Massilia sp. METH4: one gene and its partner. The protein of the gene in region 1 interacts with the protein of each later gene in a pairwise test. Links are inferred from orthologs where the notes say so. Each region holds a gene or a part of one and is shown on either strand. Other genes may lie near its edges.

Region 1 (8,633 bases):
ACGTGTCACAACCCAACCGTGCGCCGGAAAACCGGCCTGATATCGAGACATCTCACTCGCTTTTAGAAGCACCTGGAACAATCCAAGATCAGAACGATTCGAGCGGTCCGAAAAAAATGCAGGAGGACGGTCCTCGAGCCAAAGCTGGGGACCTGAGGTCGAAACATGGAGAGACCAGACACTTTGTCCGATCTTAATGCGGTAAACGCAGCCACTGGCAGGAAGACATGGCAGCATTTGGGCACCGCCAAGGGAATATGCGCAGCGCTCAGCTTGCGCCATTCGTCGAAGCTGATCACTGCCGAGGAAGCGATTTTCCTTCGCCAGGCGATCCAACACTTGCATATAGCAGGAGTCATCGCCACCGCGCACTAGCTTCTTGGCTTGTTCACGGAGCTTGCGCTCGAGCAGGGTCAGAGGGGTCTTGCTCATTGTATTCTCCCGCGCATGGCACTAGACGTCCACCTTGTCGCGTGCGCGCAGAAAAATTAAATGGTTTGAAGACCTTCTCTGTGGATTTACCCTCGGTGGACAGGCAGGCGCGGTCACGCCAGCATGGAGTATATCATTGGCAAATCCAAATGCAAGACCGTAGCCCTAGGGAAGCTGGGCGTCGATGCTGCCAAACTGGAAGGGTGGCAAAACTGGCGGTTTTCCACGACAGCATTGCAACGGGCACGCTGGGAATGTCCCAGCGCCATCCGGCTTATTACAGCGGCGGGCGCTTCCGGCTCACCTGCGCCTGCGCCGATGGGCGCTTCCACTGCCAGCTGGCGTAATCGCGCAGTAGCGGCGGTATCTCACCGCCGCTCGGGCGCGATGTCCGCGATCGCCGCCGCGAATACCGCGTGCGCGGCGGCATCCACCGGCCGGTACTTCGGCGCCGTGCGCGCGGGGTCGTTGCCGAGGTAATTAGCGTTCTTCCAGTTGCGCGCCGGCCGCACGGGCCGGGGCACGAAGCCGCCGCCGCAGTTCGGGCAAACGTTGTGCAACAGGCCGTCGACGCACCCGGCGCAGAACGTGCATTCGTAGGAACAGATGCGCGCATCCGTCGCGTCGGGCGGCAGTGCCTTGTTGCAGTGTTCGCAGGTGGGTCGCAGTTCGAGCATGGCTTCTCCTTCATTCATCACCGGCATTCTGGGCCCGCCGCGATTGACAGGAATGACAACGAAGGATGAATATCTGCCACATGCGCAATGATCCCCGACGACCCATCGATATCTGGCTGCTGGTATTCCCCGGCTTCTTGCTGCTCGACGCCACGGGGCCGATCCAGGTCTTTGCCAGCGCCAACGACGAAGCGCGCGACGCCGGCCTGCCCGAGCCCTACCGCATCCACCTGGTCGCCCATGGCGGCGGCGCCATCGCCTCGTCGGCCGGCGTCGCGATGCTGGCCGCGCCGCTGCCGCGCCGCGCGCTGGCAGGCGGCACGCTGGTGGTGGCGGGCGGCGGCGGCGCGGCACTGCCGTCGGCAGCAACGGCCGATGGCGAGGCGGTGCTGCGCTGGGTCGCGGGCGCCAGTGCGAACGTGGCGCGTTGCTGCTCGGTGTGTACCGGTGCATTCGTGCTGGCGAGGGCCGGCCTGCTCGACGGGCGCCGCGCCGTCACGCACTGGCAGGATGTCGACGCATTGCGGGCCGAACACCCTTCGATCGACGTCCAGGACGATGCCATCCACGTCCGCGACGGCAAGTTCCGCACCTCCGCCGGCATCAGCGCCGGCATGGACCTGGCGCTGAGCCTTGTCGAGGAAGACCTGGGCCGCGCCGCCGCGCTGGCGGTCGCCAGGCGCATGGTGCTGTTCCTGAAACGGCCGGGCGGGCAGCGGCAATTCAGCGCCGAGCTGCTGGCGCAGGCGGTGCCCGAAGGCGTCACCGGGCAGCTGACCGCATGGCTGCGGCCGCGGCTCGCGAAGGAACTGGACGTGGAACAGATGGCCGCGGCCTGCGCGCTCTCCGTGCGCACGCTGCACCGCCGGCTGAGGCAGGAGGCCGACGTTACGCCGGCGCAGTTACTGGCCCGGCTGCGGCTCGAAGCGGCGTGCCAGTTGCTGGAGCGGCCGCGGATGACGGTGAAGGAAGCCGCGCGGCGCAGCGGCCACGGCAGCGAATACAACCTGCGGCGAGCGTTCACGCAGCGCCTGGGAGTGCTGCCGGGCGACTATCGGGCGCGCTTCGGCTGAGGCCCCGCGCCAGAGGATGGGCACGTTGTCGCTTACGGTCCGAGGAAGGCGTCCAGCTCCTTGATCCGTTGCTCCGCGCGCTTCTGCATGCAGCCGATGTGCACGAGGTTGCGCATGGAGCCGTCGATGTAGTACTGGTAAGCGGCGCTGCAATCGGCTTCGCGGAACCTGATCCATGCGCGCTGGGCCGCGACAAACTTCTTGCGCGTTTCCACATGGTTCTCGTCGCGCTCCTCGAGCGCCTTGAGCACCTTCTGATACGTACTGTTCAGCCTGGCCTCGACCGCCTTCTGCTCCTGGGCGGCACATTCGTTGAGGTCGGGCGTGGCGACCGCCTTGGCGCAATCCACGGCCCAGGCGGTGGACGCCGTCAGCAAGAACATTCCAGCTGCGATGGCGATGGTCTTCATGCATGGCTCCTGTGTAAATGAAGTGCGGGCATTGTCGTTTGATGACAACGGGGACTGTCCCCGATTTTTTACAACAGGATGTGTTGTAAAAGTTCGGGGACAGTCCCCGTTGTGAAAACGCCACCCGGAGGTGGCGTTGGGATGCAACGGCGATGAAGGATCAGCGCTTGCGCACCGGCGGCAAGTCCGTGCACACGCCTTCGTACACTTCGGCGGCCATGCCGATCGACTCGCCCAGGGTCGGGTGCGGGTGGATCGTCTTGCCGATGTCGGTGCCGTCGGCGCCCATCTCGATCGCCAGCGCGATCTCGCCGATCATGTCGCCCGCGTGCGTGCCCACGATGGTGCCGCCGACGATGCGGTGGGTTTCCGCATCGAACAGCACTTTCGTGAAGCCTTCGTCGCGGCCGTTGGCCACGGCGCGGCCCGAGGCGGCCCACGGGAAGTGGCCCTTCTCGACCTTGATGCCCTTGGCCTTCGCTTCGTCTTCCGTCAGGCCGACCCATGCCACTTCCGGATCGGTGTAGGCGACGGACGGAATCACGGATGCATCGAAGTGCGACTTCTGCCCCACGGCCGCTTCGGCGGCCACGTGGCCTTCGTGCACGGCCTTGTGCGCCAGCATCGGCTGCCCCACCAGGTCGCCGATGGCGAAGATGTGCGGCACGTTGGTGCGCATCTGGCTGTCGACGTTGATGAAGCCGCGGTCGGTCACCTGCACGCCGGCCTTGTCGGCGGCGATCTTCTTGCCGTTCGGGCTGCGGCCCACGGCCACCAGCACCATGTCGTAGATCTGCGGTTCCGGTGCCTTGGCGCCGGCTTCGGCAGCTTCGAACGTGACCTTGATCCCTTCGGGCAGCGCTTCCACGCCCACCGTCTTCGTCTTGGTCATGATGTTGTCGAAGCGGGCCGCGTTGTACTTCTGCCAGATCTTCACGGCATCGCGGTCGGCGCCCTGCATCAGGCCATCCATCATCTCGACCACGTCGATGCGCGCACCGAACGTGGAGTACACGGTGGCCATTTCCAGGCCGATGATGCCGCCGCCGATCACCAGCATGCGTTTCGGGATGAAGCGCAGTTCCAGCGCGCCAGTCGAATCGACGATGCGCGGATCTTCCGGAATGAACGGCAGCTTCACGACCGAGGAGCCGGCGGCGATGATCGCCTGCTTGAACTGCACGACCTTCTTCGTGCCGTCCGGGCCCGTCACTTCGATGTGGTTCGGGCTGACGAACTGGCCCACGCCTTGCACGACCTGGGTCTTGCGCGCCTTGGCCATGCCGGCCAGGCCGCCGGTCATCTTGCCGATCACGCCTTCCTTGTACTTGCGCACTTCGTCGATGTCGACTTCGGGCTTGGCGAACTTCACGCCATGCTTGGCCATATGCGACGTTTCATCGATCACGGCAGCCAGGTGCAGCAGCGCTTTCGACGGGATGCACCCCACGTTCAGGCACACGCCGCCCAGCGTGGCGTAGCGTTCGACGATCACGGTGTTCAAGCCCAGGTCCGCGGCGCGGAAGGCGGCCGAGTAGCCGCCGGGGCCGCCGCCCAGCACCATCATGTCGCACTGGATGTCGACATTGCCGGAGTACGAGCCGGCGGCAGGCGCCGGGCCGGACGAGGCGGGAGACGAGGCGGGCGCCGCGACGGCGGGGCCGCCGTACACTGGGGCTGCCTGGCCGGGAGCCTCGCCCTTTTCGGCGGGCTGGGCCACGGGCGATGCGGGAACGCCAGCCGGTGCCGCTGCCGGTGCAGAAGCGGCAGCGCCGGCGGTTTCTTCCAGCAACAACAGCAGCGAGCCTTCGCTCACCTTGTCGCCCACCTTGATCTTCAATTCCTTCACCACGCCGGCGTGCGTGGACGGGATCTCCATCGATGCCTTGTCCGATTCCACGGTGGCGATCGACTGGTCGACCTTGATCGTGTCGCCGGCCTTGACGATGATCTCGATGACTTCGACTTCCTTGAAGTCGCCGATATTCGGTACTTTTACCTCAACGATGCTCATGTGGCGGGCTCCTTACAGCAGCACTTTGCGCATGTCGCCCAGCACTTCGGCCAGGTAGACAGCGAAGCGGGCACCGGACGCGCCGTCGATCACGCGGTGATCGTACGACAGCGACAGCGTCATCATCAGGCGCGGCGCGAACTGCTTGCCGTCCCACACGGGCTTCATCGAAGCTTTCGACAGGCCCAGGATCGCCACTTCCGGCGCATTCACGATCGGCGTGAAGTGCGAGCCGCCGATGCCGCCCAGCGACGAGATCGTGAACGTGGCGCCCTGCATGTCGGCCGGCTTCAGCTTGCCTTCGCGGGCCGCCAGCGACAGTTCCGTCATTTCGCGGGCGATCTGCGACACGCTCTTCTGGTCGGCGTTCTTCACCACCGGCACCACCAGGCCTTGCGGCGTATCGGCCGCGAAGCCGATGTTGTAGTACTTCTTCAGGATCAGGTTCTCGCCCTTCGCATCGAGCGAGGAGTTGAACGCCGGGTACTTCTTGAGCGCGGCGACCGATGCCTTGATCACGAAGGCCAGCATGGTCAGCTTGGCGGCATCCTTGTTCTTCGCGTTGGCGTTGTTGGTCTCGACGCGGAACGCTTCCAGGTCGGTGATGTCGGCATCCTCGAACTGCGTCACGTGCGGGATCATCACCCAGTTGCGGTGCAGGTTCGGGCCGGAGATCTTCTTGATGCGCGGCAGCGGCTGCAGTTCCGTCTCGCCGAACTTGGAAAAGTCCAGCGACGGCCACGGCAGCAGGTTCAGGCCCGCGCCGCCACCGGCGGCGGCGGGAGCGGCGGTCGGGGCAGCGGCTGCGCCGGCGATCACGCCTTTCACGTAGTTCTGCACGTCCTGCTGGGTGATGCGGTTCTTCGGACCAGTGCCCGGCACTTTCGAAACATCCACGCCCAGTTCACGGGCGAACTTGCGCACGGACGGCGAGGCGTGGGCCAGCTTGCCCGAGACGCCGGTGCTGGCCGCGCTTGTTGCCTGAGCAGCAGCGGGTGCCGATGCCGGCGCAGCGGCCGGAGCCGGTGCGGGCGCAGGTGCCGCGGCCGCCGCCGGAGCAGGTGCCGGCGCGGCAGCGGCAGCAGCAGGAGCGGCGGCAGCGCCGCCCGTCGATTCGACGATCAGCACCAGCGAGCCTTCGGCCACCTTGTCGCCGACCTTGACCTTGATTTCCTTTACCACGCCGTCCTGCGACGACGGGATTTCCATCGATGCCTTGTCCGATTCGACGGTGATCAGCGACTGGTCCTTCTTGATCGTGTCGCCGACCTTGACCATCACTTCGATCACTTCCACTTCCTTGAAGTCGCCGATGTCGGGAACCTTCACCTCTACCGGGCCGGCGGCCGCGGCCGGAGCCGGGGCGGGCGCGGGAGCTGGTGCCGGCGCGGCGGCGGCAGGTGCCGCGGCCGGAGCAGCAGCGGCCGAAGCCGGCGCGGCGGCCGCGCCGTCCGCTTCCAGCAGCAACAGCAGCGTGCCTTCGGCCACCTTGTCGCCGACCTTCACTTTCAATTCCTTGACGACACCGGCGGCGGACGATGGAATCTCCATCGACGCCTTGTCCGATTCGACGGTGATCAGCGACTGGTCGACCTTGATCGTGTCGCCGACCTTCACCATCAGCTCGATGACTTCGACTTCCTTGAAATCACCGATATCCGGGACTTTGACTTCCACAATGCTCATAGCGTTTGCTCCGTATTCTCGTTATTGGGTCACCGGATTGGGTTTGTTCGGGTTCAGGCCGTACTTGGCGACCGCCTGCTCCACGACGGAGATGTCGATCTTGCCTTCGTCGGCCAGCGAACGCAGCGCGGCCACCGTGATGTAGTAACGGTTCACCTCGAAGAACTCGCGCAGCTTGGCGCGGCTGTCCGAACGGCCGAAGCCATCGGTGCCCAGCACGCGGTAGGTGCGGCCCTTCGGCATGAACGCGCGGATCTGCTCGGCGTACAGGCGCATGTAGTCGGTCGTGGCGATGATCGGACCCTGCGTGTTCTGAAGCAGGCCGGTCACGTACGGTACGCGCTGTTCCTTGGTCGGGTTCACGAGGTTCCAGCGCTCGGCGTCCTGGCCGTCGCGCGCCACCAGGGTCAGCGACGGAGCGGACCACACGTCGGCGGCGATGCCCCAGTCCTTCTCCAGCAGCTCGGCGGCGAAGATCGATTCGCGCAGGATCGTGCCGGAGCCCACCAGCTGCACGCGCTCCTTGGCGTCCTTGGAACCTTCCTGCAGCAGGTACATGCCCTTCAGGATGCCCTCTTCCTGGCCCGGCTTCAGGCCTGGATGAGCGTAGTTCTCGTTCATGATGGTGATGTAGTAGAACACGTCTTCCTGTTCCGTCACCATGCGGCGCAGGCCGTCATGCACGATCACCGCCAGTTCGTGGCCGAAGGTCGGGTCGTACGGCAGGCAGTTCGGGATCGCCGCGGCGAACAGGTGGCTGTGGCCATCTTCGTGCTGCAGGCCTTCGCCGTTCAGCGTCGTGCGGCCGGCGGTACCGCCCATCAGGAAGCCGCGGGCGCGCATGTCGCCCGCGGCCCAGGCCAGGTCGCCCACGCGCTGCATGCCGAACATCGAGTAGTACGTGAAGAACGGCAGCATCACGCGGTTGTTGGTCGAGTACGACGTTGCCGCGGCGATCCACGAGCTCATGCCGCCCGCTTCGTTGATGCCTTCCTGCAGGATCTGGCCGGCCTTGTCTTCGCGGTAGTACATCACCTGGTCTTTATCCACCGGCTCGTACAGCTGGCCCTGCTGGTTGAAGATGCCGATCTGGCGGAACAGGCCTTCCATGCCGAAGGTACGCGATTCGTCGACCAGGATCGGCACGACGCGCGGGCCCAGGCTCTGGTCGCGCAGCAGCGCGGTGATGATACGCACGAACGACTGCGTGGTGGAGATCTCGCGGCCTTCCGCGGTCGGTTCCAGCACGGACTTGAATGCCTCCAGCGGCGGCACCACCAGGGTTTCGTCGGCCTTCACGCGGCGGGCCGGCAGGTAGCCGCCCAGTGCCTTGCGGCGCTCATGCAGGTACTTGATCTCGGGCGCGTCGTCGGACGGCTTGAAGAACGGAATCTCGGCCAGCTTGTCGTCCGGAATTGGGATGTTGAAGCGGTCGCGCATTTCGCGGATTGCCTGGTCGTCCAGCTTCTTGGTCTGGTGCGCCGTGTTGCGCGCCTCGCCCGACTTGCCCATGCCGAAGCCCTTGACGGTCTTCACCAGCAGCACGGTCGGCTTGCCCTGGGCTTCCTGGGCGACCTTGAAGGCGGCGTAGATCTTGTGCGGGTCGTGGCCGCCGCGGGTCAGGCGCCAGATATCGTCGTCGCTCATGTTGGCGACCATTTGCAGCAGCTTCGGATGCTTGCCGAAGAAGTGCTTGCGCACGTAGGCGCCATCCTTGGCCTTGTAGTTCTGGTATTCGCCGTCGACGGTTTCCATCATCACGCGCTGCAGGATGCCTTCCTTGTCCTTGGCCAGCAGTTCGTCCCAGCCCGGGCCCCAGATGACTTTGACCACGTTCCAGCCGGCGCCGCGGAATTCGCCTTCCAGTTCCTGGATGATCTTGCCGTTGCCGCGCACCGGGCCGTCCAGGCGCTGCAGGTTACAGTTGACCACGATGACGAGGTTGTCCAGCATCTCGCGCGCGGCCATGCCGATCGCGCCCATCGATTCCGGTTCATCCATTTCGCCGTCGCCGCAGAAGGCCCACACCTTGCGGCCGTCGGTATTGGCGATGCCGCGCGCGTGCAGGTACTTCAGGAAACGCGCCTGGTAGATCGCCATCAGCGGGCCCAGGCCCATCGACACGGTCGGGAACTGCCAGAAGTCCGGCATCAGTTTCGGGTGCGGGTACGACGACAGGCCCTTGCCGTCGACTTCGCGGCGGAAGTTCAGCAGGTGCTCCTCGGTCAGGCGGCCTTCCAGGAAGGCGCGCGCATACACGCCGGGCGACGAGTGGCCCTGGATGTACAGCAGGTCGCCGCCGTGGTTTTCCGACGGGGCTTTCCAGAAATGGTTGAAGCCG
Region 2 (8,594 bases), 450 kb from region 1 along the record:
CAGCCTGTCGAGCGCGGCGAGACAGGCCTTGGCGGAAGCCACCATGGTTTTCGCCGGATGCTGCTGACTTCGTGAGGAACGCCGGTGTCGGAGATGCAAGCGCTGCTGGCAAGAAAAAAGCCGGCGTGGCTGCCGGCTGTTCGTGATGGAAGGGAAAGCTTACTTGCCCTGCCCGTGCTGCTTTGCCTTTTCCGCCTCGGCCGCCTTTTTCGCGGCCTCGTCGGCTTCGCGCTGGGCGCGCTTGGCTTCGCGTTCGGCCTTTTTCTCGGCCACGCGTTTTTGCCGCTCGGCCGCTTCGGCCTGCTTGCGGTTGTAGTCCTCGACCTTCTTCGCGCGCTCGCTCGCCTCGGCGGCATCCCGCGCGGCGCGCTGCTGTTCGCGGGCGGCGTGCTCGGCCTGGCGCTGGGCCGGCAGTGTCTTGATCGGCTGCGGGCGCGGCTTTTCCTCGGGGGTGACGCGTGGGGCCGGCGGGTTGGCGGCGCGCTTTGCGTCCTCGGCCGCGTCGCGCTGGTTGCGGTCGGTCAGTTCGCGGTCGCGCTGTTCGACGGCGCTCTTGCGCTTGAAGTAGTTCGCGTCGATCTCGATCGCGCGCAGTTCCGCCAGCCGCTCGCGGCGTTTATCCTTCGCCTTGTCCAGGCAGTTATTGACGAAGAACTTCGTGTAGCACACCTGTTCGCTCTCGGCGAATTCGGCCTCGACCGCCGCGCGGTCCTTCGCCACCTGCGCCAGCAGCGTGTCGGCCTGCTCCACCGACCCGATCGTCGCCTGCGCCAGCGCGCCACCGGCCAGCAGCAGGCCGCCCATCAACGTCAATACTTTCCCCATCATCCTCATCCGTAGTTCAGGTCAGTGCGGCGGCGCCGCCCCGCTGTGCCTTTTCCATGTACTCGCGCGACTGCATCTCCACGATGCGCGACACGGTGCGGTGGAATTCATTGGCCAGCATGCCCGAAGTGTACAGCTCTTCCGGCTCCACCTCGGCGGACATGATCAGCTTCACGCCCTGGTCGTAGAACACGTCGATCAGCCACGTGAAGCGGCGTGCCTCGGACGACTGGCCGGCGGACATCATCGGCACTCCGGACAATATCACGGTATGGAAACGGCTGGCGATTTCCAGGTAGTCGTTCTGCGAACGGGGACCGCCGCACAGCGTCTGGAAATCGAACCAGATCACGGTGCCGGCGCGGCGCAGCGCCGTCAGTTCACGGCCTTCGATCGTGACGTGCTTGTCTTCTTCCTGCGTGTCGGCGAGCTTGGTGAAAGCTTCGCGCAGCTTGGCGTCGGTGGCCGCATTGAGCGGCATGTAGTAGGCGTGCACCTGCTCCAGCGCGCGGCCGCGGTAGTCCACGCCCGCATCCACGTTGAGCACATCCATCTTTTCCTTCAGGAGCGCGATGGTGGGCAGGATACGGTCGCGGTGCAGCCCGTCCGGATACAGCGTGGACGGTTCGTAGTTCGAGGTCATGATGAACGACACGCCATTGTCGTACAGCGCCTTCATCAGGTTATACAGGATCATCGCGTCGGCCACGTCCGAGACGTGGAATTCGTCGAAGCAGATCAGCCGGTATTTCTTGGCGATCCGTTTCGCCACCTCGTCGAGCGGGTCGGCGATGCCCATCAGCTCGTCGAGCTGGATATGCACGGCGCGCATGAATTCATGGAAGTGCAGGCGCGTCTTGCGCACCACCGGCACGACCGAATAGAACGAATCCATCAGGAACGACTTGCCGCGCCCCACGCCGCCCCACATGTACACGCCGCGTGGCGGGTCCGGGCGGTTGATCAGGCGCTTGAAGCTGTTCGAGCGCTGGGCCTTGTACTCCACCCATTCGTCGTAGCAGTGCTGCAGCCGTTCCACGGCGCGGCGCTGGGCTTCGTCGGGCTTGAAGTTGCGCTGTTCCAGCGCGTGCTGGTAAAACTCGAGGACGTTCATGAAAGATTCGCTTCGTACAAAAACGCCGGGCCGGCCAAGTGGCTCGCTTGGCCGGCCCAGGTAAGGCTTCAAGCAACAGTTAGAAGTTCAGCGTGCGCTTGTCGACGGCCAGTGCAGCTTCCTTGGTCGCTTCGGACAGCGACGGGTGAGCGTGGCAGATGCGCGCGATGTCCTCGGCCGAAGCCTTGAATTCCATCGCCACGACGGCTTCGGAGATCAGCTCGGAAGCCATCGGGCCCACGATGTGCACGCCCAGGATCTCGTCGGTCGTGGCATCGGCCAGGAACTTCACCATGCCGGACGTGTCGCCCAGCGCGCGTGCGCGGCCGTTGGCCAGGAACGGGAAGGTGCCGGCCTTGTACGCCACGCCGGCCGCCTTCAGCTGCTGCTCGGTCTTGCCGACCCAGGCGATTTCCGGCGAGGTGTAGATGACCCAGGGGATTGTGTCGAAGTTGGTGTGGCCGTGCTGGCCGGCGATACGCTCGGCCACGGCAACGCCCTCTTCCTCGGCCTTGTGCGCCAGCATCGGGCCGCGCACCACGTCGCCGATCGCCCACACGTTCGGCAGGTTGGTCTTGCAGTCGTCGTCCACGGCGATGAAGCCACGCTCGTCCAGCGCCAGGCCGGCCTTCTCGGCGTTCAGGCCGTTGGTGTTCGGGGTGCGGCCGATCGAGACGATCAGCTTGTCGAACACGGCTTCCTGTGCGGCGCCCGACGCATCCGCGTACTTCACGGTCACGTTGTTCTCGCCGGCGGTCACCGACTCCACCTTCACGCCCAGGCTGATCTTCAGGCCCTGCTTGGTGAACATCTTGTGCGCTTCCTTGGCGATCTGCTCGTCCACGGCGCCCAGGAAGGTCGGCAGGCCTTCCAGCACGGTCACGTCGGCGCCCAGGCGGCGCCATACGGAACCCATTTCCAGGCCGATCACGCCGGCGCCGATCACGCCCAGCTTGGCCGGCACTGCCTCGATGGCCAGCGCGCCCGTGTTCGACAGGATCAGCTTTTCATCGAACGGTGCGCCCGGCAGCGCACGGGCGTTGGAACCCGTGGCCACGATCACCTGCTTCGCGTTGATCGTTTCGGTCGTCTGCCCGGTGATCTCGATCGGATAGCCTTCCGCGCCGGCTGCGCCGCCGAATGCGCCGCGGCCGTGGAAGAACGTCACCTTGTTCTTCTTGAACAGGTACAGGATGCCGTCGTTGTTCTGCTTCACGACGTTGTTCTTACGCTTGAGCATCTGGCCCAGGTTCAGCGCCAGGCCGGACACCTCGATGCCGTGCTCCTTGAACGCGTGACCGGCATGCTCGAAGTGCTCGGACGATTGCAGCAGCGCCTTGGACGGGATGCAGCCGACGTTGGTGCAGGTGCCGCCCGGTGCCGGGCCGCCCTTTTCATTGGCCCACTCGTCGATACACGCGACCGAGAAGCCCAGCTGTGCAGCGCGGATGGCCGCGATATAGCCGCCGGGGCCGGCGCCGATCACCACTACGTCGAATTGTTTGTTGCTCATGTGTCTGATTTCCCAATTATGTCGTTACCCGGGAGACGCTCTTCTTCCGGGACGAATATCCACAACAGAATGTAAATCACCAGCCCGAAGCCGAACGAGATCGTGAACAACACGAACACGATGCGCCAGATCCACGACGCCACGCCGGAAGCCTTGCCGATCCCGCCGCACACGCCGCCCAGCCAGCGGTCGGCGCGCGAACGGCGCAGCCGCGAGAACTCGCTGGCCAGGTCGCCGTCACCGGCCGCGGGGGGCGGGGCGCCGTTCAGCAGGCGCTCCTTGGCGCGGGCAAACTCCGCGTCGGTCAGGGCGCCGGCCTGGTGCAACTCGTGCAGGCGGCGGATTTCGTCGGAGATGGTCATGGCCGTCGGCTCCTGAGGTCGTGGGGTCAGTTCCCAGATGGGGGCTAACCACGGTTTTCACCACTGCGGCCGAACGAAGCCGAAGTGGGGGCGGAAAACCGGTGTCGGGCACCTTTTCGCTGCGCGAAAAGATGTCCGACACCAAGGCTGGAGCCGCAGGCTACGGCCGATTGCGGGGTACGCAGCCGGCCGGTGATCTACCTACGCTCGATTACAGGTCCAGCAGCAGGCGCGCCGGATCTTCCAGCGCTTCCTTCATCGCCACCAGGCCCAGCACGGCTTCGCGGCCGTCGATGATGCGGTGGTCGTAGGACATCGCCAGGTAGTTCATCGGGCGGATGACGATCTGGCCGTCTTCCACCACGGCGCGGTCCTTGGTCGCGTGCACGCCCAGGATCGCCGACTGCGGCGGGTTGATGATCGGGGTCGACAGCATGGAGCCGAAGGTGCCGCCGTTGGAGATCGAGAACGTGCCGCCGGTCAGGTCGTCCAGGGTCAGCTTGCCTTCCTTGGCCTTCGCGCCGAATTCGCCGATCTTCTTCTCGATCTCGGCGATCGTCATCTGGTCGGCGTTGCGCAGGATCGGCACCACCAGGCCGCGCGGCGAACCGACGGCGATACCGATGTCGAAGTAGCCGTGGTAGACGATGTCGTTACCGTCGACCGATGCGTTCAGGATCGGGTACTTCTTCAGGGCTGCCACGGCGGCCTTGACGAAGAAGGACATGAAGCCCAGCTTCACGCCGTGCTCTTTCTCGAACTTGTCCTTGTACTTGTTACGCAGGTCCATCACCGGCTTCATGTTCACCTCGTTGAAGGTGGTCAGGATGGCGTTGGTGGATTGCGATTCGACCAGGCGCTCGGCGATACGGGCGCGCAGGCGGCTCATCGGCACGCGCTCTTCCGGACGGTCGCCCAGGTTGAGCGTGACCGGTGCGGCCACTTTCTGCAGGGCCGGCTTGGCGGCGGCAGCAGGAGCGGCGGGTGCCGGTGCGGCGGCTGCGGGTTTGGCAGATGCGGCGGAAGCGGCCAGGGCATCGCCCTTGGTCACGCGGCCATCCTTGCCGGAGCCGGTCACGTCGGAAGCGGACAGGCCTTTCTCGGACAGGATCTTGGCGGCGGCCGGCATGGCCACGTCGCCCTTCGAGCCACCGGTGGCGGCTGCCGGCGCTGCGGCAGGTGCCGGTGCGGCCGCGGTTTCCACCGGGGCTGCCGTCACGGGGATCGGCGAAACTTTTGCGGTGCCTTCCGTATCGATGATGGCGATCACTTCATCGGCAACGACGGTCGCGCCATCGTTCTTGATGATCTGCACGATCACGCCGGCGGCCGGTGCGGGAAGTTCCAGGACCACTTTGTCGGTTTCGATGTCGATCAGGTTCTCGTCGCGCGCCACGGTGTCGCCGACCTTCTTGTGCCAGGCCAGCAGGGTCGCTTCAGCGACGGATTCCGACAGTTGTGGAACTTTGACTTCGATTTGTGCCATTTGTTGTTACTCCGTATTCGATAGATGCGTAGAGGCCGCGCAGACCTCCTCGGAGTCCGCGCGGCTTGCCTTGCTTTTACTTGGTCAGGATGAAGCCCTTCAGCTTCGAGAACGCCGTTTCCAGCAGCTCTTTCTGCTGGGCGTAGTGCTTGTCGTAGTAGCCGACAGCCGGCGAGGCGGAAGCCGGACGGCCGGCATACGCCAGGCGCTGGCCCGCTTCCATCGACTCGAAGATGTTGTGCTGGATCTGGAACCATGGACCCTGGTTCTGCGGCTCGTCCTGCGCCCACACCACTTCGGTGGCGGCCGGGAACTTCTTCAGTTCGGCGGCGAATGCCTTGTGCGGGAACGGGTACAGCTGTTCGACACGGATGATGGCCGTATCGGTCTGGCCGCGGGTCTTGCGGGCATTGGCCAGGTCGTAATACACCTTGCCGGAGCAGGCGATCACGCGCTTGACCTTCTTCGCATCGATCTTGTCGTCCACTTCGCCGATCACGGTCTGGAACGCACCCTTGGCCAGGTCGTTCAGCGGCGAGCCGGCATCCTTGTTGCGCAGCAGCGACTTCGGCGTGAGCACGACGAGCGGCTTGCGGAACTGGCGCACCATCTGGCGGCGCAGCAGGTGGAAGATCTGCGCGGCCGTCGTCGGCTGCACCACCTGCATATTGTTCTCGGCGCACAGCTGCAGGAAGCGTTCCGGGCGGGCGGAGGAGTGCTCCGGACCCTGGCCTTCATAGCCGTGCGGCAGCAGCATCACGAGGCCCGAAGCGCGGCCCCACTTCACTTCGCCGGACGAGATGAACTGGTCGATCACCACCTGGGCGCCGTTCACGAAGTCGCCGAACTGGGCTTCCCAGATCGTCAGCGTGTTCGGCTCGGCGGTCGAGTAACCGTATTCGAAGCCCAGCACCGCTTCTTCCGACAGCACGGAGTCGATGACGGTGAACGGTGCCTGGTTGTCGGACACGTTCTGCAGCGGCACGTAGGTGCCGGCATCCCAGCGTTCGCGGTTCTGGTCGTGCAGCACCGCGTGGCGGTGCGTGAACGTGCCGCGGCCGGCGTCCTGGCCGGTCAGGCGCACGGCGTAGCCGGACGAGACCAGCGACGCGTAGGCCAGGTGTTCGCCCATGCCCCAGTCCAGGTTCAGTTCACCTTTGCCCATGTTGGCGCGGTCGGCCAGTACTTTTTCCACCAGCGAGTGCACCTTGAAGCCTTCCGGCACGGTGGTGATGCGGGTAGCCAGGCGCTTCAGTTCCGTGAGCGGCACGGCGGTATCGGCCGCGTCGGTCCACTTGCGGTTCAGGAACGGCAGCCAGTCGACGGCGAACTTGTTCTTGAAGTTCGAGATGACCGGGTCGACGGTGTGCTTGCCGGCGTCCATGGCGGCGCGGTACGCGGCCACCATCTGGTCGCCGCCGTCGGCCGGGATCACGCCCTGGGCCGCCAGCTTGTCGGCGTACAGGCGGCGGGTGCCCGGGTGTTGCGCGATCTTCTTGTACATCAGCGGCTGCGTCAGCGCCGGCGTGTCCTGCTCGTTGTGGCCCAGCTTGCGGTAGCAGATGATGTCGACCACGATGTCCTTCTGGAACTGCGCGCGGTAGTCCAGGGCGATCTGCGAAGCCAGCACGACCGCTTCCGGATCGTCGGCGTTCACGTGCAGCACCGGCGCCTCGATCATCTTGACGACGTCGGTGGCATAGATCGTCGAACGCGCGTCGCGCGGGTCGGACGTGGTGAAGCCGATCTGGTTGTTGATCACGACGTGCACCGTGCCGCCCGTGCCATAGCCGCGGGTCTGCGCCAGGTTCAGCGTTTCCATCACCACGCCCTGGCCGGCGAATGCCGCGTCGCCGTGCACCAGGATCGGCAGCACCTGCGCGCCCTGGGTGTCGCCGCGGCGGTCCATGCGCGCCTTGACGGAACCTTCGACCACCGGATTGACGATTTCCAGGTGCGACGGGTTGAACGCCAGCGACAGGTGGACGGGGCCACCGGCGGTGGAGATGTCGGACGAGAAGCCCTGGTGGTATTTCACGTCGCCGGCCGGCAGGTCGTCGCCGTGCTTGCCTTCGAATTCCTCGAACAGGTCCTTCGGTGCCTTGCCCAGGGTGTTGACCAGCACGTTCAGGCGGCCACGGTGGGCCATGCCGATCACGATTTCCTGCACGCCCTTTTCGCCGGCGCGCTGGATGATCTCATCCATCGAGGCGATGAACGTTTCGCCGCCTTCCAGCGAGAAGCGTTTCTGGCCCACGTACTTGGTGTGCAGGTAGCGCTCGAGGCCTTCGGCCGCGGTCAGGCGTTCCAGGATGTGCTTTTTCTTTTCCGGCGAGAAGTTCGGCGTGGAGCGGATCGATTCCAGGCGTTCCTGCAGCCAGCGCTTCTCGGCCGGATCGGAGATGTACATGAATTCCGCGCCGATGGAGCGGGTGTACGTTTCGCGCAGGTAGTTCAGCAGGTCGCGCAGCGACGCGGTTTCCGGGCCGAAGTACGTGTTGCTGATGTTAAATACGGTGTCCAGGTCGGCGTCGGTGAAGCCGTAGGAGGCAGGGTCCAGTTCCGGGATGGCCGGGCGTTCCTGGCGCTGCAGCGGGTCGAGGTTGGCCCAGCGAGAGCCCAGGTAGCGGTAGGCTGCGATCAGCTGGGTGGCGGCCACGCGCTTGCGGCCCATTTCGACATCGGCGGTCGCGGTCACGGTCCGGATCGGGCCGGCTTTCGCGCGCTCGGCAAACGAGGCGATCACGGAGGAGTGGTTGACGTCGGGCTTGTTGGAACCGTCGACGGCAGGCACGTGCTGCATGGCGTCGAAATAAGCGCGCCAGTTATCCGGCACCGAGCCGGGGTTTTCCAGGTACGCTTCGTAGAGTTCTTCTACGTACGGCGCATTCCCACCAAACAGGTAGGAGTTGGACGTCAGTTGCTGCATCATTCTTGCTCACCTTTCTTCGCGCTTCGCGAGGTTGGGGCGGGTTATACAAACCTTCCGCGACACGGCCTGACCGGTTAGCGGATCGCACATCAAGTTGTGGGGGGAAGGACCTCTTTGGTTGCCCGAAAGACAATCGACCTACGAGCTTCCATAAATAGCCACCTAGCATAGCACGCTGCGTTGAGATGGAACAACCACCAACGAGTTAATCGAACGTTTCTTCCGTCCGGCATGGGCGGCGCGCCGGCGCAAGATAGACAGCATGTTCTAGATCATTTATTCTACTTCCGTGCCCACCAGGAAGAGCGCCATGAACTCCCCACCGAAACCGACTCCCGCCGAACTCGAGATGCTGCGGCTGC

The links.
Region 2: the proteins of lpdA (region 1) and odhB interact in binary tests that used the Escherichia coli proteins (3 or more experiments, as listed by UniProt). The link is inferred for Massilia sp. METH4 from one-to-one orthologs.

Annotation. Positions count from the first base shown.
Region 1 is NZ_CP146614.1:527,353-535,985, forward strand. The notes cover bases 2,180-5,131. They hold lpdA (dihydrolipoyl dehydrogenase), read right to left. Parts: upstream 4,607-5,131; coding sequence 2,753-4,606; downstream 2,180-2,752. Other genes in these bases: V6Z91_RS02445 (helix-turn-helix domain-containing protein), read left to right, coding at 2,180-2,182; V6Z91_RS02450 (lysozyme inhibitor LprI family protein), read right to left, coding at 2,215-2,592; aceF (dihydrolipoyllysine-residue acetyltransferase), read right to left, coding at 4,619-5,131. Outside these bases: V6Z91_RS02435 (hypothetical protein), read right to left, coding at 1-432; V6Z91_RS02440 (DUF1272 domain-containing protein), read right to left, coding at 801-1,109; more of V6Z91_RS02445, read left to right, coding at 1,190-2,179; more of aceF, read right to left, coding at 5,132-6,292; aceE (pyruvate dehydrogenase (acetyl-transferring), homodimeric type), read right to left, coding at 6,314-8,633. UniProt on the Escherichia coli protein: Lipoamide dehydrogenase is a component of the glycine cleavage system as well as of the alpha-ketoacid dehydrogenase complexes.
Region 2 is NZ_CP146614.1:81,291-89,884, forward strand. Bases 3,164-6,076 are described here. They hold odhB (2-oxoglutarate dehydrogenase complex dihydrolipoyllysine-residue succinyltransferase), read right to left. Parts: upstream 5,301-6,076; coding sequence 4,026-5,300; downstream 3,164-4,025. Other genes in these bases: lpdA (dihydrolipoyl dehydrogenase), read right to left, coding at 3,164-3,452; V6Z91_RS00405 (PspC domain-containing protein), read right to left, coding at 3,449-3,814; V6Z91_RS00415 (2-oxoglutarate dehydrogenase E1 component), read right to left, coding at 5,377-6,076. Outside these bases: V6Z91_RS00390 (hypothetical protein), read right to left, coding at 160-828; cell division protein ZapE, read right to left, coding at 842-1,939; more of lpdA, read right to left, coding at 2,019-3,163; more of V6Z91_RS00415, read right to left, coding at 6,077-8,232; V6Z91_RS00420 (BlaI/MecI/CopY family transcriptional regulator), read left to right, coding at 8,543-8,594. UniProt on the Escherichia coli protein: E2 component of the 2-oxoglutarate dehydrogenase (OGDH) complex which catalyzes the second step in the conversion of 2-oxoglutarate to succinyl-CoA and CO(2).